Regions from separate parts of the Kribbella italica genome, predicted to be linked through region 2. Evidence: riboswitches for the same ligand, from Rfam matches in the RefSeq annotation. Region 2 holds a riboswitch; each other region holds the start of a gene.
The links. Region 2 has a riboswitch for cobalamin ahead of HDA39_RS16540 (ribonucleoside-diphosphate reductase subunit alpha). Riboswitches for the same ligand answer to the same signal wherever they lie in the genome.
Positions count from the first base shown of each region.

Region 1: it holds a riboswitch for cobalamin, as region 2 does, so the genes downstream of both, HDA39_RS33060 (ABC transporter substrate-binding protein) here and HDA39_RS16540 (ribonucleoside-diphosphate reductase subunit alpha) in region 2, are expected to answer to the same signal.
Region 3: it holds a riboswitch for cobalamin, as region 2 does, so the genes downstream of both, metE (5-methyltetrahydropteroyltriglutamate--homocysteine S-methyltransferase) here and HDA39_RS16540 (ribonucleoside-diphosphate reductase subunit alpha) in region 2, are expected to answer to the same signal.
Region 4: it holds a riboswitch for cobalamin, as region 2 does, so the genes downstream of both, HDA39_RS28780 (CbtB domain-containing protein) here and HDA39_RS16540 (ribonucleoside-diphosphate reductase subunit alpha) in region 2, are expected to answer to the same signal.

Region 1 covers NZ_JACHMY010000001.1:7,089,876-7,094,358, reverse strand. Annotated here, with positions in the region: gene HDA39_RS33070 (FecCD family ABC transporter permease) at 1-132, opposite strand, end outside; gene HDA39_RS33065 (FecCD family ABC transporter permease) at 141-1,196, opposite strand; gene HDA39_RS33060 (ABC transporter substrate-binding protein) at 1,193-2,221, opposite strand; cobalamin riboswitch at 2,246-2,434, opposite strand; gene HDA39_RS33055 (hypothetical protein) at 2,549-3,523, opposite strand; gene HDA39_RS33050 (S1 family peptidase) at 3,701-4,483, shown strand, end outside.
Region 2 covers NZ_JACHMY010000001.1:3,568,770-3,573,252, reverse strand. Annotated here, with positions in the region: gene HDA39_RS16540 (ribonucleoside-diphosphate reductase subunit alpha) at 1-2,822, opposite strand, end outside; cobalamin riboswitch at 2,954-3,110, opposite strand; gene HDA39_RS16535 (DinB family protein) at 3,169-3,750, opposite strand; gene HDA39_RS16530 (class I SAM-dependent methyltransferase) at 4,072-4,483, shown strand, end outside.
Region 3 covers NZ_JACHMY010000001.1:2,334,061-2,338,543, forward strand. Annotated here, with positions in the region: gene HDA39_RS10925 (NmrA/HSCARG family protein) at 1-283, opposite strand, end outside; gene HDA39_RS44090 (KUP/HAK/KT family potassium transporter) at 397-867, opposite strand; partial or broken gene HDA39_RS44095 (KUP/HAK/KT family potassium transporter) at 913-1,719, opposite strand; cobalamin riboswitch at 1,807-2,022, shown strand; gene metE (5-methyltetrahydropteroyltriglutamate--homocysteine S-methyltransferase) at 2,141-4,444, shown strand.
Region 4 covers NZ_JACHMY010000001.1:6,185,155-6,189,637, forward strand. Annotated here, with positions in the region: gene HDA39_RS28765 (alpha/beta hydrolase) at 1-422, opposite strand, end outside; gene HDA39_RS28770 (histidine phosphatase family protein) at 483-1,043, opposite strand; gene HDA39_RS28775 (CbtA family protein) at 1,040-1,807, opposite strand; gene HDA39_RS28780 (CbtB domain-containing protein) at 1,872-2,069, opposite strand; cobalamin riboswitch at 2,099-2,235, opposite strand; gene HDA39_RS28785 (LysE family translocator) at 2,324-2,962, shown strand; gene HDA39_RS28790 (MFS transporter) at 2,943-4,307, opposite strand; gene HDA39_RS28795 (DUF1304 family protein) at 4,372-4,483, opposite strand, start outside.

The sequences.
Region 1 (4,483 bases), 3.5 Mb from region 2:
TTGGGCGAGCGGAATCTCGTAGTCGCCGATGGTCAAGGAATAGGCGCCCACAGCAACGGCCACCAGCAGACCGGTCAGTGTCACGACCACCGCGCCGACATCGAGCCGACCTGACAGTGGGCCGATTCGCACAGCCCGGCTCATAGTTCGGCCAGCCTTTGACGGCGTACCAAGGCGATGAAGAGCGGAGCCCCGACCAGTGCGGTGATGATGCCGACCTGCAGCTCGTCCGGACGCACCACCAGCCTGCCGACGACATCCGCCAGCAGCAGCAACGTGGGCGCCAGAACGATTGAGTACGGGAGGATCCACCGGTAGTCCGCGCCGACGATCGCCCGTGCGACATGCGGGACGGCGAGACCGACGAACCCGATCGGCCCGGCCATCGCGGTCGCCGTACCGGCCAGCAGCATGATCGCGAGCCCGGCCAGGACGCGGACGAGGTTGACCCGGGTGCCGAGCGTGGTCGCGAGCTCCTCGCCCAGCGCCAGCTGGTTGAGGGATCGCCCGAGCACCAGCGCCAGGACGATGCCGATGGCAACGAACGGCACGGCCTGGCCGACGATCGGTCCGGTCGCCAGCGTGAGCGACCCGACCACCCAGAAGCGGAACTCGTTCAGCGTCGACAGATCGAGCAACGTCGCCGCCGACGTGACGGACCCGAGCATGGCCGACAACGCCGCACCGGCCAGCGCCAGCTTGACCGGCGTCGCGCCGCCGCGCCCGAGAGCGCCGACGAGGTAGACCACGACGGTCGCGATCAGTGCGCCGCCCATCGCGAACCACACGTACCCGGTCAGGCTCGTCACCCCGAAGACCCCGATCGCCGCGACGACGGCGACCGCGGCGCCGGCGTTCACGCCGAGAATCCCCGGATCCGCCAACGCGTTGCGCGTGACGCCCTGCATCAGCGCACCGGCCATCCCGAGCGCGGCGCCGGCCATCAGGCCGGTCGCGGTCCGCGGCAGGCGCAGGTACCGGATCACCCGATCGGTGTCGGAGCCGGTGAAGTCCGCCGCCGCGAGGTAGACGTCTCGCGGGGCGAACCACTCGGTCCCGGCCAGCAAGGAGAGCAGCACCGCGGCCAGCAGGACGACGAACGCGACGACCAGGCCACCGGTCTTGGTCAGCCCGTGGTGCAGGAGGCCGCCCGAGCCTGTCCCGCCGCGCCGGTCGTCGACGACCAGCGCCGTCACTTGACCAGGTCGGGATGGATGATCTTCGCGATCAGCTCGGTCGAGTTCGCGCCGCGGACGCCGGCCGAGTGGTGCGCGAACAGCCACGGCACGACGTGCTTGTTCTTGACGGCTTTCAGGTTCGCGAACGCCGGGTTCTTCATCAGCTTGTCGACGTCCGGCTGCCCCTGCGCCTCGGTCAGCGTCGCGTCGCAGCAACCGCTGATCAGTACGTAGTCCGGGTCGGCCTTGATGAACTCCTCGACGCTGATCTTCACGTTCCGCTTCGAGGTCAGGCCCGCGAACGCGTTCACCCCGCCGGCCTGCTTGATCAGCACCGTGCCGAAGTCCGGGCCACCGGACACGGTCATCCCGCCGCCCTCGAGCCCGGGCCGCACGATCGCGACCGTCGGCTTGTCCGCGCTCTCCACCTTCGCCTCGACCGCCGCGATCCGGGTCTTCTGGTCGGCGATCACCTGCTCGGCCTTGTCGCTCGCACCGAACAGCTGGCCCAGGTCGCGCAGGTCGGCGTACACGTTGTCCATCGAGACCGTCGACGGGTCGATCGCCTCGTCGCCCTTGCCGTCCGCGGTCGGGCAGAGCGGGCTGAAGATCCAGGTCTGTACGCCGAGGTCGGACAGCGACTTGCGGCTGCCGAAGCTGCCGTCGCTGCCGGCGGCGTTGAAGATGTCGTTGAAGCCGGACAGCACGAAGTCCGGGTTCAGGCTGAGCAGCTCCTCGCGGCTCGGCATGTTCTTGTAGTACTTGCGGTCCTTCTGCGCCGCGACGTACTCGGGCAGCGGCTCGGAGTCGAGGAACGCGGTCCCGATCAGCCGGTCGGAGACGCCCAGCGCGTGCACCATCTCGATGGCCGGCTGGTACGCCGCGAACACCCGCTCCGGCGGGCCGTCGACGGTGACGTCGAGCCCGCAGTTCTTGACGGTCGTCGCGCTCGCGCTCGGACCTTCGTCGGCGCCGGCACTTCCGCAGGCGGCGACCAGGGACAGGAAAACGGCAGCAAGCACTGCCTTGGGTACGACGGCCATGGCGACCGTTCCTCCAACACCTCGTGGACGGGACGCGTCGTGGCCGGTCTCCTGGCTGACGGGACGACCGCATCCGCCGAGCTGACCTTCCCAGCCCCTCCGGGCCAGTGGTCTCACACCTGGTGAACGCTCAGCGGACAATCCCGATCACAGTGGCGAGGGCCGCGCCGGTACTCCACCGGCTTCCCGAACACCACGACCGGCACACGGTAACCCACCCTGCGACCGAGTCGCAGCACACGGTCCACGGGCGACGGTGGGGCGGGGCGGCGGCGGGAGGCGGCGCGGGCCCGGGGCGGGGGCGGGCGGCCGGCGGCGTACGGCGCCTCAGCGGGTGTAAAGCGGCGACACGGCCAGCGCGAAGGTGACCATGTCGTCGGTCTTCACCGTGTTCCCGGGGAGCGGGACCAGGTCGGCGATCTTGCCGGTGCCGACGCGGATCGTGCCGCGGCCGGTGGCGGTGTCGACGTACCCCTCGTCGCCGAGCGGCACGGACTGGGACGTGGGCGCCTTGCGGACCGAGGCCATCGCCGCCTCCGCGTCGGGGACCCGGCGGGCCGTGGTGTACAGCACACTCGTCGCGGTGATCCAGCCGCAGACGATGTCGCCCGCGGGTGTCGCGCTGTCGCGCCGGGCCGTGGCCACACTGCCCATCACCTTGGCGGCCGCGTTCGTCCCGCGGTCGCACTCCGGCCGGCTGATCATCGGCGCCGCCTCCGGCAGCCCGGCGGCCTGACGCGCCGCCTCCTGCGCCAGTACGACGTACTTGGTCGGCGTCGCCGCCGGGCCCTCGACCTTGTACAGATGCGTCCCCAGCAGGAACACCGCGAACTTGCTCGTCCCGAACCCACCCTGCCCGACCGCGATCGCCCGAGCCGGCTCGCCCTTCGTCGCGGCGTACGCCTTCTGCGCGGCCGTCAGCTCGGTCCTCGTCGCCGGCAGCACCGACACCCCGAGCCGCAGCGCAGGCCCGTCCGGGTTCGTGCTCAACCCCAACTGACAGATGTCGTAGCTCGGCATCCCGATCTCGGCCGGCACCCCCTCCAGCTGAATCCGCACCGCCGGCACCGCCAACGTCGCCTGCACCAACGACTGATCCATCCGCACACACAAGGTGTCCGCCACCTTCGCCGTCGGCGGAACCCCCGGCGACTCCGAAGGACTCTCGCTCGGCGTCTCGGTCGGCGTCGTACTCACCGAAACCAACGGCGGCACACTCGGCGCGGTCTCACCGGAACCCCCACCACATCCGGCCACGACAAGCCCGGCCACCACGAAGACAACTACTGGACGGATACGCATGGTGACCCGACTCTAGCCGGAGCTCCGCAGCTCCCGCTCCTCCTGCGACGGTCCTCCTCCGCGATGCCTTTCCACCAGGGTGGAAACGGGGGCGCCGCCGGGAATTCGGCACGGGCCGAATCTTCTTTCTGGCCCGTCCGGCGGCCGCACATACTCATCCGCACATCAGGGGTGCGGATGATCGTCGGAGGGGACGGCATGGTGCGGAGAGTTCTTGTCGCGTTGTTGGTGGGGGTGTTCGGCGTTTCGGCGTCGACGGTCCCTGCGCAGGCGATCTCAGGTGGTGCAACGGTGAACCCGAACTGGACCGGGTTCGTGGTCAAGATCAACATCGGTGGTGCGAACCCACGGGCATGCACGGGTGCCCTGGTCGACCCGCAGTGGGTCGTGACCGCCGCGAGTTGTTTCGCCGAGGGTGCCCAGGGCGTGGTCAAGCCGGGCCTTCTGGCCAGTCCGACGACGGCGACGGTCGGACGGCCGAATCTCACGGCCGCGGCCGGGCAGGTGCTGCCGGTCGACCGGATCGTGCCGCATCCGAGCCAGGACGTCGCGCTGCTGCGACTGGCGCTGGTCGCGACGACCGGGTCGCCGATCGCAGTGAGCGGTACGGCGCCTTCGGCCGGCGAGCTCCTGGCGGTCTCCGGCTACGGGCGCACGGATGACACCTGGGTGCCCGACGAGCTGGAGGCCGCGAAGGTGGCGACCACTGACGTCTCGAGTGCGACCTTCGGCGTACTCGGGTACGAGGACCCGGCAACCCCGGCCGACGAGCCGCCCGTCTCTGCCTGTCAGGGCGATGCAGGCGGCCCGGTCACCCGGCCCGGAGCCTCGGGTGGGCAGCCTGAAGTGGTGGGCCTGCTGATCGGCTCTGCGCACGACGGCTGTCTGGAGGAGTCCACCGAGGAGGGCACCGGCGCCACGGCGGTCCGCCTCGACGGTCTGCGCGACTGGATCGACACC
Region 2 (4,483 bases):
ACCGCGGCGACCGGAGCGGGCACCGGGGCCGGAGCTGCTGCCGGAGCTGCAGCCGGGGCAACCGGTACGGCGTTGAGCCGGCCGTCGGTCCCCTTCAGCGTCGACTTCTCCACGTGGGTGGCCGACTGGGAGCGCAGGTAGTACGTCGTCTTCAGCCCGTACCGCCAGGCCGACCGGTACAGCTCGTCGAGCGCCTTGCCGGACGGGGCCGACATGTAGAGGTTGAGCGACTGCGCCTGGTCGATCCACTTCTGCCGCCGCGACGCCGCCTTGATCAGCCAGAGCGGCTCGATCTCGAACGCGGTCGCGTACAGCTCGCGCAGGTCGGCCGGGATCCGCTCGATCCGGGCCAGTACGCCGTCGTGGTACTTCAGATCGGAGACCATCACCTGGTCCCACAGCCCGCGCGCCTTCAGGTCGGCGACCAGGTACGGGTTGGCGACGGTGAACTCACCGGACATGTTCGACTTCACGAACAGGTTGCTGTACGTCGGCTCGATCGACTGGCTGACCCCGCAGATGTTGGAGATCGTCGCGGTCGGCGCGATCGCCAGCACGTTGGAGTTGCGCATGCCGTCCTTCAGCACCTTCGCGCGCAGCGCCTCCCAGTCGAGCGTCCGGCCGGTGTCGAGCTGGACGTCGCCGTTGCGCGCCGTCCGCAGCAGCTCGAGCGAGTCGATCGGCAGGACGCCCTGGCTCCACAGCGAACCGTCGTACGTCTGGTAGGTCCCGCGCTCGGCGGCGAGATCGGTCGAGGCCTCGATCGCGTGGTAGCTGATCGCCTCCATCGAGACGTCGGCGAACTCGACGGCCGCGTCGGAGGAGTACGGGATGCGCAGCGCGAACAGCGCGTCGGCGAAGCCCATCAGGCCGAGGCCGACCGGGCGGTGCCGCTGGTTCGCGCGCTCCGACTCCGGCGTGGTGTAGAAGTTCACATCGATCACGTTGTCGAGCATCCGGACCGCGGTCTTCACCGTGTCGCGCAGGAGCTCCGCGTCCAGGCCGGTCTCCGTCAGATGGGCGACCAGGTTGACCGAGCCGAGGTTGCAGACGGCGGTCTCGTCGACGGTGGTGTTCAGCGTGATCTCGGTGCACAGGTTGGAGGAGTGCACCACGCCGTCGTGCTGCTGCGGCGACCGCAGGTTGCAGGCGTCCTTGAAGGTGATCCACGGATGACCGGTCTCGAACAGCACGGTCAGCATCCGGCGCCACAGGTCGACGGCCTTGACCCGGCGGAACACCCGGATCTCGCCGCGGTCCGCGGCGGCCTCGTAGTTCTCGTACGCCGTCGCGAAGGCCGCGCCGTACAGGTCGTGCAGGTCCGGGACCTCGTCGGGGGAGAACAGCGTCCAGTCGCCGCCGGCCTCGACCCGCTGCAGGAACAGGTCGGGCACCCAGTTCGCCGTGTTCATGTCGTGGGTGCGGCGGCGCTCGTCACCGGTGTTCTTGCGCAGGTCGAGGAACTCCTCGATGTCCATGTGCCAGGTCTCGAGGTACGCACAGACCGCGCCCTTGCGCTTGCCACCCTGGTTGACCGCGACGGCGGTGTCGTTGGCGATCTTCAGGAACGGGACGACGCCCTGGGACTCGCCGTTGGTGCCGCGGATCTTGGCGCCGATGCCGCGGACCGGGGTCCAGTCGTTGCCCAGGCCGCCGGAGTACTTGGCCAGGAGGGCGTTGTTGCGGATGCCGGCGAAGATGCCGGACAGGTCGTCGTCGACCGTGGTCAGGAAGCACGACGACAGCTGCGGCCGCGTCGTACCGGAGTTGAACAGGGTCGGCGTCGACGACATGAAGCGGAACGAGCTGAGCAGCTCGTAGAACTCCAGCGCCCGGGTCTCGCGGTCGTCCTCCTTGAGCGCCATGCCCATCGCGACCCGCAGATAGAACGCCTGCGGCAGCTCGAAGCGGATCTTGTCGATGTGCAGCAGGTACCGGTCGTACAGGGTCTGCAGGCCGAGGAACGCGAAGTCCAGGTCGCGCTCGGGCCTGATCGCCGCGGCCAGCCGGCCGAGGTCGAAGGTGGCCAGCTCGGGGTCGAGCAGCCCGGCCTCGATCCCGGTGCTGATGTAGCGCGGGAAGTACTCGGCGTACGCCGTGCTCATGTCGGCCTGGGTCGCCTGCCGGGGCTCGCCGTGGACCCGGCCGAGCGTCTCGCGGCGGATCTGGTCGAGCAGCAGACGCGCGGCGGCCTGGCTGTACTGCGGCTCGGTCTCGACGTACGACCGGGCGGCCATCACCAGGGCGAGCTCGACCTCGTGCTGGGCGATGCCGTCGTAGCAGGAGCCGAGGGTCTCGTCGAGGATCTGCTCGGGGTCGACGGCGTCCAGACCGGCGGCCGCCTCGGCGATGACGAGGCGGAGACGGGCGACGTCCAGTGGCGCTGTGCTTCCGTCGGCAGCACGGACAGTGACGACCGGCGCCTTGGTGACCCCGGCCGCGTCAACCGGTGTCCGGGCCTTGGTGCGTTCTTCGCGGTACAGGACGTAGGCACGGGCGACCTGATGCTCTCCCGCGCGCATCAGAGCCAGCTCGACCTGGTCCTGGATGTCCTCGACCTGGACGCTCCGGCGCGAGTCACCGCGGCTGGTCAGAGCCGTGACGACTCGGGCGGTCAGATCGGTGACGAGGTCACGGACGCGGTGGCTGGTGCCGGCCTCGGCACCCTCGACGGCCAGGAAGGCCTTGCTCACGGCGACCGCGATCTTGGTCGGGTCGAACGCGGTGCTGGCGCCGTCGCGGCGGACGACGGTCAGCTGGGACGCGGACGCGTCGGGCAGCGCGCCCGATGCGGTCGGCGACGAAGACGAAACGATGGTCACAGGCGCTCTCTCCACGCGAGTTCCGGGGGACCACGACCTGTGGACGAGCGCGCGACGCAAGACAGTACGGCGAGTACGACTGCCTTGACGCCCACCGACCCACCCACGAGGTCTCGGACCGACGCGTACCGGCGGTACGCGCACCGGTGGCAGGTACTCGGACTCGCGGACGACCTGTCCGCTCACCGTTGCGGGGCAGCTCCGGACTCACACCGGATTCCCCTGTTGCCTCTGCCCGGCCGCGCTTGGTCGCGTCACCCGGGCAGAACCACCAGCACGCAGAACACTAGCGGTAGACCCCGACATGTAGTGCATTGACGCGCCGCGTGTCGCACATCTAGTGGTTTCAGGCAGCCAGTGCATGCAGATCCTGGAGTGTCATGATCTCGGATCCGTGATGGATCAGCTCCCGGTTGAGCCGCAGGACGACATGGCCGAACGGCTCCGCGGCGTCCAGCTCGGTGGCCTGACTGAGGCCGACCGTCGTCACCTGCTCCTCGTCCAGCGCGGCGATCGAGTCCTGCCAGGCGTCGACCCAGTGGGCCAGCCAGGCGACCGCGTCGCGGGCGTTTCCGTGCAGGGTGATGTCGGTGCGGCCCTGGATCCGCTCGCCGAAGGTCCACTCCCAGCGCTCGAAGAACGTCTCGGTCAGGTGCGCGATCAGCCAGGCGATCGTCCGCGGCCCACGATGGTCGGGCTCGTCCGGCCACTGCGCCACCCACTCACCCGATCCGAGGGACCGGAAGCGGCCGGCATGCCGGCGCCGTACGACGGTCAGCGCCTCGGCGCTCGGTCGCCAGAAGTACTCGTCGTCGGTCAGTGCCGCCAGTCGCCCGGCCAGCACCATCCAGCTGAAACCGAGCTGGCCCCGCACCATCGCCATCGCCGACGGTCGCTCCAGAATGTCCCAGTCGAACGGTTCCGGCATCACAGATCCTCACGCTCCCCGATTCCCCGCGGTTTGTCCTTGCATCGAACATGTGTTCGAATTGTGGTCGAGCGAACGCCGGAAAGTCAATCAGCGCAGCGTGTCGGTGCTGGCGCTTCCGGTGGTCGACTGCTATAGCAAGCGCGATCGGGGAGCTGGTGCCGAGTGAGACCCAAACGTGATTACTCAGCGTGGCCGACGGGAGTAGAGTCACGCTGGGTGAGCAGAGCTGGGGGAACGCTCTCGGGACGGTCCGGGGGCGCGGCGACTGTTCACGGGACTGCTTCCGAGGGGGAAACTCGTGACGCCGGGTGAGCGGAGATGAGCCTGAGTGGGGATGCCTGGACCTGGGCCTGGAGAGACTGGGAGGACGAGGACCGGATCAGGCGACAGAAGGAGAAGCCGGTGGCGTTGGAGGCGGACGAGCTGGCGCGGGTGGCCGCGAACGAGGCGGACTGGGACGCGCGGGCTCCACTGCATGCGGCGAGCGCGTTCTACGAGCGGCCGGCGGAGTTCTGGTTCGCCGACTACGAGTGGGACGACCTGGGGGAGCTCGGTGGGCGGGATCTTGTCCACCTGCAGTGTCACCTGGGGACCGAGACGATCGCCTTTGCGCGGAGGGGCGCGAAGACGTTCGGGCTGGATCTGTCGGGGCGCTCGCTCGACGAGGCGCGGCGGTTTGCCGACAAGGCCGGCGTCGGGGTCGAGTACGTGCGGGCCAACGTGTACGACG
Region 3 (4,483 bases), 1.2 Mb from region 2:
CCGATCGCGCGGCCACATCGGCTTCGTCGCGCTGAGCGAAGTAGTTGGTCACCACGAACGCGCCGTACACGCCGTCGAAGGCCTTCCGCAGACTCTCCTCGTCGTCGAGGTCGGCCTGGACCACCTCGGCGCCGGCCGCCGCGAGCTCCTGCGCCTTCGCGCTCTGCGGGTTCCGGGCCACCGCACGGACGCCGAACTCGCCCGACGGATCGGCCAGAATCGCCCGCACCATGCCGCCGCCCTGCGCTCCGGTCGCACCGATGACGGCGATCGTCTTCGTCATAGCAGTCCCGCTCCTTGATCGTCACCAATCTTGACTATTTCTGGAGCGTAGGTCGCCGGATCCAACTAGTCAAATATGGTGATGATCATATAAACTGACTACCACCCGCAGGACTAGACGTCGATGCGCGAGCCCATGATCACCACGCGGTCGCGCGGCAGCCCGAAGTACTCGGCCGCGTCCGCGCTGATGTGGGACGTCGCCACGAACAGCCGGCTGCGCCAGCGGGCCATGTCCGGCCGGTCCCCGAGCCGCAGTTCAATCGTCGACAGGAAGTACGACGTGTCGCTCAGGTCCAGCGACGCCACCTCAGAGCTCTGCTCGGCGGCCAGCCGCAGTACGGCGGCGACGTCCGGCGTCTGGACGTACCCGAACCGGGCCGTCACGTGGATGATCCGGTCGTCGTCGAACCCGAGGTCGTCGATCGTGATCCGGGTCTCGTCGGGGACCGACGGCACCGGGTCGGTCTCGATCGAGAGGATGATGACGTTCTCGTGCAGGATGTGGTTGTGCTCGACGTTCGCGCGCATCGCCAGCGGCACGGTGTCCTTGCCGCGGTTGAGGAAGACCGCGGTCCCGGGCACCCGACGCAGCGGCGGCTGGGCTTCGTGCAGCTCGTTGACGAACGTGGTCAGTGAGCCTTCCTGACGCTCGCGGCGCGCGGTCACCAGTGCCCGCCCACGCTGCCAGGTGGTGAGCACGGTGAACACCGTGATGCCGATCAGCAGCGGCAGCCAGGCGCCGTGCACGAGCTTGGTCAGATTCGCGCCGAGGAAGAGCAGCTCGAAGGACAGGAAGACGGCACCGCCACCGAACACCACCCACAGCGGCTTCCGCCACTGCCGGCGGACCAGGTAGAAGAACAGCACGGTCGTGATCGTGACCGTGGCGGTCACCGCCATCCCGAAGGCGAAGGCGAGCGCCGCCGAGGTCTGGAACGCGAAGACCAGTGAGTACCGAGATCATCAGCGCCCAGTGATCCACGGGACGTAGATCTGCCCGATCGTCCGGCTGGAGGCGTGCAGGATCCGTAGCCGCGGCAGGTATCCGAGCTGGACCGCCTGACGAGCGACCGAGAACGCGTCGAAGATGCCGAGCCCGGCCAGCAGCACCTTCGTCCGCCGGCTGCCGTTGGTCCCGTGGCTGCGGATCAGCGTGATCAGCGTGAGGATGCCGCCCTCGCCGTGGTTGTCGGCGCGCAGGATCAGCAGTACGTACTTGATCGTCACGATGATCGTGACCGCCCAGAAGATCAGCGACACGATCCCGAACACGCTGTCGGCCGAGACCGGCACCGGGTGCGGGTCGCCGGGGTTGAACACGGTCTGGATCGTGTAGATCGGGCTCGTCCCGATGTCGCCGAACACGACACCGAGCGCCCCGATGGTCAGCAGGGTCCGGGACTGTACCCGGCCGTCCACAGGGTCGGCGCTCATCGCGTCAGCCTCTTCACGGCCGCATTGAACCACCGCCGGTTGTCCGCCAGACCGATCACACTCACCTGGTGCTGTGAGAATTCTGTGAGAAAGTGGTGGCGCAGTGGTTCGTCCCGATCGCCAGTCGGGACGTCGTAAGAGGGAACCCGGTGGAAGTCCGGGACTGCCCCGCAGCGGTGAGTGGGAACGACCGCCGTCATCAGCACTGGACCGGAGGACCGGTCTGGGAAGCGACGGCCAGTAGGTGTCTGGACGACAGGCGCGCCCGCGAGTCCGAAGACCTGCCTCTGCCCGCCGTGCGTCGTCGTACGGCGGGACCACGCCTCCTCGTGGGAAGGGCGGCCGTGCGTGACCCGTCGCGCCTGCCTTCCGGACTCCTGAGATGCGTGGTCTTCGAGACTGCCTCGCCAAGGAGAGACGCTTGAACACCCAGTCAGCCGCACGGTCCACCGTGTACGGCTATCCCCGCCAGGGCCAGAACCGCGAGCTGAAGAAGGCCATCGAGGGCTACTGGAAGGGCACCGTCAGCGCGGACGCCCTCCGGCAGACCGCCGCCGGCCTGCGCAAGGCCAACTGGCAGCAGCTCGCTGCCGACGGCATCGACGAGGTCCCGACCGGTGACTTCTCGTACTACGACCACGTGCTCGACACGTCGGTCCTGCTCGGTGCGATCCCCGAGCGGCACCGGGCCGCCGTGGCGGCCGATCCGCTGGACGGCTACTTCGCGATGGCCCGCGGCACCCAGGAGGTCGCGCCGCTCGAGATGACCAAGTGGTTCGACACCAACTACCACTACATGGTCCCCGAGCTCGGCCCGGACACCACCTTCACCGCCGACACCAGCAAGCAGGTCGCCGAGCTTCGCGAAGCACTCGACCTCGGCCTGACCGCCAGACCGGTCGTCGTCGGCCCGATCACCTACCTGCTGCTGGCCAAGCCGGCACCGGGCGTCGACGAGCACTTCGAGCCGCTCTCGCTGCTCGACAAGATCCTCCCCGTGTACGCCGAGGTGCTCGCCGACCTGCGCGCCGCCGGCGCTCAGTGGGTCCAGCTCGACGAGCCCGCGCTGGTCCAGGACCGCTCGGCCGACGAGCTCGACCTGACCGCCCGTGCGTACGCCGTACTGGGTGGGCTGACCGATCGCCCGCGGCTGCTCGTCGCGTCGTACTTCGACCGGCTCGGCAAGGCGCTCCCCGTGCTCGCCAAGTCGCCGGTCGAGGGCCTCGCGATCGACTTCACCGGTCCCGCGGAGGGCAACCTCGACGACCTGGTCGCGTCCTCCGAGGTGCGCTCCAAGCGGCTCGTCGCGGGCGTGGTCAACGGCCGCAACATCTGGATCAACGACCTGACCAAGTCGCTGGCCACCCTGACCCGGCTGCGCTCGCTGGCCGGCCAGGTCGACGTCAGCGCGTCCTGCTCGCTGCTGCACGTCCCGTACGACGTCGCCGCCGAGGACGGCGTGGCCCCCGAGGTCGCGAGCTGGCTGGCGTTCGCCCGGCAGAAGTCGGCCGAGATCGCCACGCTGACCCTCGGCTTCACCGAGGGCGCCGAGGCGATCGCCGAGCAGCTGAACGCGAACCGGGCCGCCCTGGACTCCCGGAGCGGTTCCGCGCTGACCAACAACCCCGACGTCCGTGCGCGGGTCGCCGCCGTCACCGAGGCGGACAGCCACCGCTCCGCGCCGTACGCCGAACGCAGCGCCGCCCAGCAGGCGCGGCTCGGCCTGCCGTTGCTCCCGACAACCACCGTCGGCTCGTTCCCGCAGACCACCGAGCTGCGGACGGCCCGCGCCGACCTGCGCGCCGGCCGGATCGACGCGGCGCAGTACGACGAGCGCATCGGCACGGAGATCCAGGAGGTGCTCGCGTTCCAGGAGAAGGCCGGCCTGGACGTCCTCGTGCACGGTGAGCCCGAGCGCAACGACATGGTCCAGTACTTCGCCGAGCAGCTCGACGGGTACCTGGCCACGCAGCACGGCTGGGTCCAGTCGTACGGCACCCGGTACGTCCGGCCGCCGGTGCTGGTCGGCGACATCTCGCGGCCGGAGCCGATGACCGTGCGCTGGTGGGCGTACGCGCAGCTGCAGACCGAGCGTCCGGTCAAGGGCATGCTGACCGGGCCGGTGACGATGCTGGCATGGTCGTTCGTGCGTGACGACCAGCCGCGCAGCGAGACCGCGCGTCAGGTCGCGCTGGCGCTGCGGGACGAGGTGAACGACCTGGAGGCGGCCGGTGCCGCGGTGATCCAGGTCGACGAGCCGGCCTTGCGGGAGACCCTGCCGCTGCGGCGGGCCGACCGTGCGGCGTACCTGAGCTGGGGCACCGAGGTGTTCCGGCTGACGACCAGCGGCGTGCGCGCGGACACCCAGATCCACACGCACATGTGCTACGTCGAGTTCGGCGACATCCTGAACGCGCTGGACGAGATGGAGGCCGACGTCGCCAGCCTCGAAGCGGCCCGCTCACACATGCAGGTCGCCCACGAGCTCGGCGACGCCGGCTACCCGCGCGGCGTCGGGCCGGGTGTCTACGACATCCACTCCCCGCGCGTCCCCGGCACGCCCGAGGTCGTCTCGCTACTGCAGAAGGGCCTGGCCGCGATCCCGGCCGAGCGCCTGTGGGTCAACCCGGACTGCGGCCTCAAGACCCGCGGCTGGCCCGAGGTCCGCGACTCGCTCGACAACCTGGTCGGCGCGGCCCGCACCGTCCGCGAACAACTCAGCTGATGTCGTAGCAGGTGGTACAGAGATATGCTTCTCTGTACC
Region 4 (4,483 bases), 2.6 Mb from region 2:
AGCACGCTCACCCGGTCGGCCGTGGCGAGGTCGCCGAGCACCTCGGCCATCCGGCCCTGACCCTCGGGCTCGACCAGCAGGAACTGCCGGTGCACCGGGACGACGATGCGGTTGCCGTCGGCATCGACATCCAGCCGCTGCCCGACCGGCCGCAGCATCTCGGACAGCGTGTTGTACCGGATCACCTCGTCCGCGGAGGCTCCGTCGAGCTTGGCCCGAAGCGTCTCGACCAGGCGAAGGTGGTTGGCCCGGTACCGCAGCTCGGCCGGTACACTGTCGAGCCCACCGACCTCATGGGTCCGGCTCTCCGCGAGCGCCCACGCGGCATCGGCCGGGAGCGCGTCGAAGTAGTCCCTGACCTCTCGCGCGGCCTTCTGGGACGGGAGGTCGGTGACACGGTCCAGCAGCTCGTCGAAGCTCATCGTCATCCTCGGGGGCGTTGGGATGCTTTGGCGAACGATAAACCGCGGGGGACGGGTTTGTCAGTGCAAGTTGAGTGACCAGGAGGTGGCGTGCGCGGAAAGGCCTACGGTCGTCAGCGGGCGGACGTCGATGTGCCGGAGCGACTCGGCTGGGGCCTCCAGCGCGTAGAGCACGGCAGCGCGCACTACGGCCGGGTGGACGACGGCAACGACCGTACGGCGCTCAGCGTGCCCCGGGTCCTCGGTCAGGTCGCCCAGCCAGTCGGCGACGCGGGCGATCAGGTCGTTGGCCGTCTCCCCGCCGGGCGGCGCTGTATGAGGCCGCTCCAGCCACGCCGAGACCGCAGCGGTCTCCGTGGCCAGCAGCTCCTCCAGGTCGCGCCCGGTCCAGTCGCCGTACTCGCGGTCGCGCAGTGCGCCGACCACCACCGGCTGGAAGCCCATCGCCTCCGCGGTCAGGATCGCGGCCGGCTCCGGCCCGCAGTACGTCGTACCGGCGTCGACCCGCACGTCGTGGGCCGCCTCCAGGCCGGACTGGTCCGGCGCGGGCTCTCCACCGAGGACGAGCCCGCGCAGCCCAGGCGTCAGCGCATGCGCGACGAGAGTCAGCGTTGTGGTCACGCGGCGACGGTCTCCTTGGTGACCTTGGAGTGACGATCCATCAACGCAGCGTAGCCGAAGCCCAGCAAGGTCCACAGCACCGCCTGCGTGCCGAGCGAGGCGAACCGGAACTGCCACAGCAGCGTCGCCGGGAACGACCCGGGCACCTCGTTGATCGAGGGCAGGATCAGGTACGCCGCGACGATCGTCACCACGAAGGCGAGACCGCCACCGGCCGGCCGGATCCAGGGCGCGTCGCCGAAGCGCTGCGCCCAGCGGGACGCCGCGACACCGGCCCAGACCGCGAGCAGGCCGATCACGAGCGTCAGCAGGTAGGTGATCGTGCGCTTGGTGATCGTCTCCGGGTCACCGACGGCCGGTGGGTTCGGCGGGTACTTGAGGAACGGCACGAGCACGATCCCGACGAAGCCCGCGGCGGCCAGCCCGAGGGCGGCGTACGAGTCGCTGGGGGTGCGCAGGCGGCGGCGCAGCAGCGCGAAACCGACAGCGAAGATGCCGCCGAGCGCCACGCCGTACAGGCTGGTGGCCAGGAAGAGGCCGAAGCGCTGGCCGTTGCGGCTGACCAGGGGTTCTTCTTCCTCGGCGGCGGGAGCCTGGGCGGCGGGTTCCTCGCCGTGGGTGTGTGCGGCGCCGCCGGCTTCCTCGATCGCGATCGCGGCGTCGATGTGCGGTTCGCCCATCACGTACGCGAAGGTTCCGGCCAGCAGGCCGGCGAAGAGGCCGACGATCAGTCCGCGCACCAGGAGATTTCCGAATGTACGCATGACGGTCCTGTCAGAGGATCAGCCCGAGCGGGTCGGGAACGGGAGTACGGAGAACTGCAGGACGTCAGTGGCAGGGCACGCCGAGCAGGTGCCGGCCGTCGTGCATGAGTTCGTGCATGTACATCCCGGACTGGGAGATCGCGCCCTGGTCGAAGGCGACCAGGTAGGCGAGCACCAGCAGCAGGCCGACGGTGAGCAGGGCGACCGCGAGCAGACGCGGCGAGACGGCCGGTACGGCGACCGAGCGAGCAGGAGCGGGCATCTGAACCTCCAGGGGAAATGCGCGTCCCCATCGAAAGGCTGCGAGTGCCCGAGCGTCCTGACTCACGAGCAGCTGCTCGCTCACAGTGGCGCGGCCGTACCGGTCTCTCACCGGTTTCCCTCATGGCACCGCAGGTTGACCTTTGAACGGTAGCGGCCGGGTTCGTGACAGGTCAACGGACGGCGGCGCCGGTGATCTTCCCCACCTGGTGAGATCACCTCGTACGCCGAGCCGATCGCGCCTACCCTGACGGAATGCCGTCCGTTCATCATCTGGTGGCCTTCGCCGTCACCGCACTGATCGTGATCGTCGTCCCGGGGCCGAGCGTTCTGTTCATCGTCGGCCGCGCCCTGGCCGTCGGCCGTCGAGAGGCGATGCTGACGATGGTCGGCAACACGCTCGGCGCCGCGTTCCTGCTGGTCGCCGTCGCCCTCGGGCTTGGAACGCTGATCGCGGCGAGCGCGGTCGCGCTGACCGTGGTGAAGCTGGCGGGCGCGGCGTACCTGATCTACCTCGGCATCCACGCCTTCCGCACCCGCAAGTCCCTCGCCACCGCCCTGACCGGCGGAGTACGACCGGCGAACACCCGCCGCGTCCTGCGTCAGGGCTTCCTCGTCGGCGTGACCAACGCGAAGACCGCGGTCTTCTTCGCTGCCGTGCTCCCCCAGTTCATCGACCCCGCCGCCGGTCACGCCACCCTGCAGATCCTGCTGCTCGGTCTGGTCTTCATCCTGATTGCCCTGATCTCCGACAGCGTCTGGGCGGTGGCCGCGGGATCGGCCCGAGACTGGTTCGCCCGGTCCCCTCGCCGCCTGGAGCTGGTCGGCGGCACCGGCGGCTTGATGATGATCGGCCTTGGCGCGAGCATCGCCGTCAGCGGCTCAAAGGACTAGTACGCCGGGCCGCGAAGACTCCGACGAGTGCCAGCGCGGCCGGCAGGCCGAAGGCGGTCAGGAACGCGGTGGTCGGCGAGTGCGGTTCGATCGCCGCGAAGAGCGACCCGCCGATCGCCAGCACCGTTGCCGTCAGCAACGAGTCGCTGAGCTGCAGCGCCGAGCTGTTCGCGCCTTGCTGCTCGACGGTCGAGTACTCCAGGACCAGCACCGACACGGTCGGGAACACGGTCCCCATCCCGAGCCCGGTCAGCGCCCAGCCGAGGATGCCGACCACGACCGGCACCCGGTCGTCGAGCGTGGCGGCCGCGATCGCGATGCCCAGCAAGATCGAGACCATGCCCGCCTGCAGGAACACGTGGTGCTCGAACGGCTGGTTCGGCCGGCCCCGGTACCAGGACGCCGCGCTCCAGCTCAGCGCGCTGACGGTCAGCACCAGCCCCGCGAACGCCGGCGACAGCCCGCGTTCACGGGTCAGCATCAGCGGCAGGAAAACCTCGGCACCGAAGCCGGCTGCCGCGACCAGACCGCGCAGCGCGATCACCGACGGGAGTCCGGCACGGATCGTGAACGTGCCCTTCGGCAGCAGCTTCGGGGCGAACACGACCACCGCGGCCAGACCGACAGCGATCAGGATCAGCTGGACGGCCCCACGCTGCTGGCCGCCGTAGTGCAGCAGCCCGACGCCGAGCGCGGCCCCAACGGCGTACCAGGCCCGCTCGGTCCAGAGCTTGCCCGAGCCGGTGACTTCCTGCCCCTTGGAGAGCCCGGGCCGCATGATCAGTGCCGCGGGAACGGCCAGGACCGGTACGGCGAGGAACACGATCCGCCAGTTCGTGTGCTGGACGATCAGCCCGGCGATCGCCGGCCCGACCAGCGACGGCACGACCCAGGCGGTCGAGAAGGCGGCGAAGATCCGCGGCCGGAGCTCGGCCGGGTAGAGACGCCCGACCACGACGTACAGCGCGACCGTCAGCAACCCACCGCCGAAGCCCTGGATCGCCCGGCCGACGACCAGCACCTCCATGGTCGGCGCGAGCCCGGCGATGACCAGGCCGGCCAGGAACCATCCGGTGCCGTGCCAGAGCGGGCGGGTAGGGCCCTTGAGATCGGACCAGGTCCCCGAGATCACCATCGCGACCACGCCCGAGGCGAGCGGTCCGCCGAACGCCAGCGCGTACAGCGACAGCCCGTCGAGGGACTGCGCGACGGTCGGCATCGCGGTCGTCACGGCGAGCGCCTCGAACGCGACAAGCGTGATCAGCGCGACCATCCCGACGGTCAGCGCACGGTACTGCGGGGCGAGAACTCCGGGCGGGCGGGGCGCCGTGATCGTCGAGGTCATGCCCAGCACTCTCATCGTTCAAGTGCGCTTGAAGTCAACCTCTGCACTTCGGGCCCGCTGGAACTCAGAGCACCGCGGCGAGCAGCAGCGCGAGGATCGGCGGCACGGCCTGGATCGCGGCGGACCTCGCCATCCGGCGGTCCGAGCCGATCAGCACCAGCCCGGCGCCGAGCATG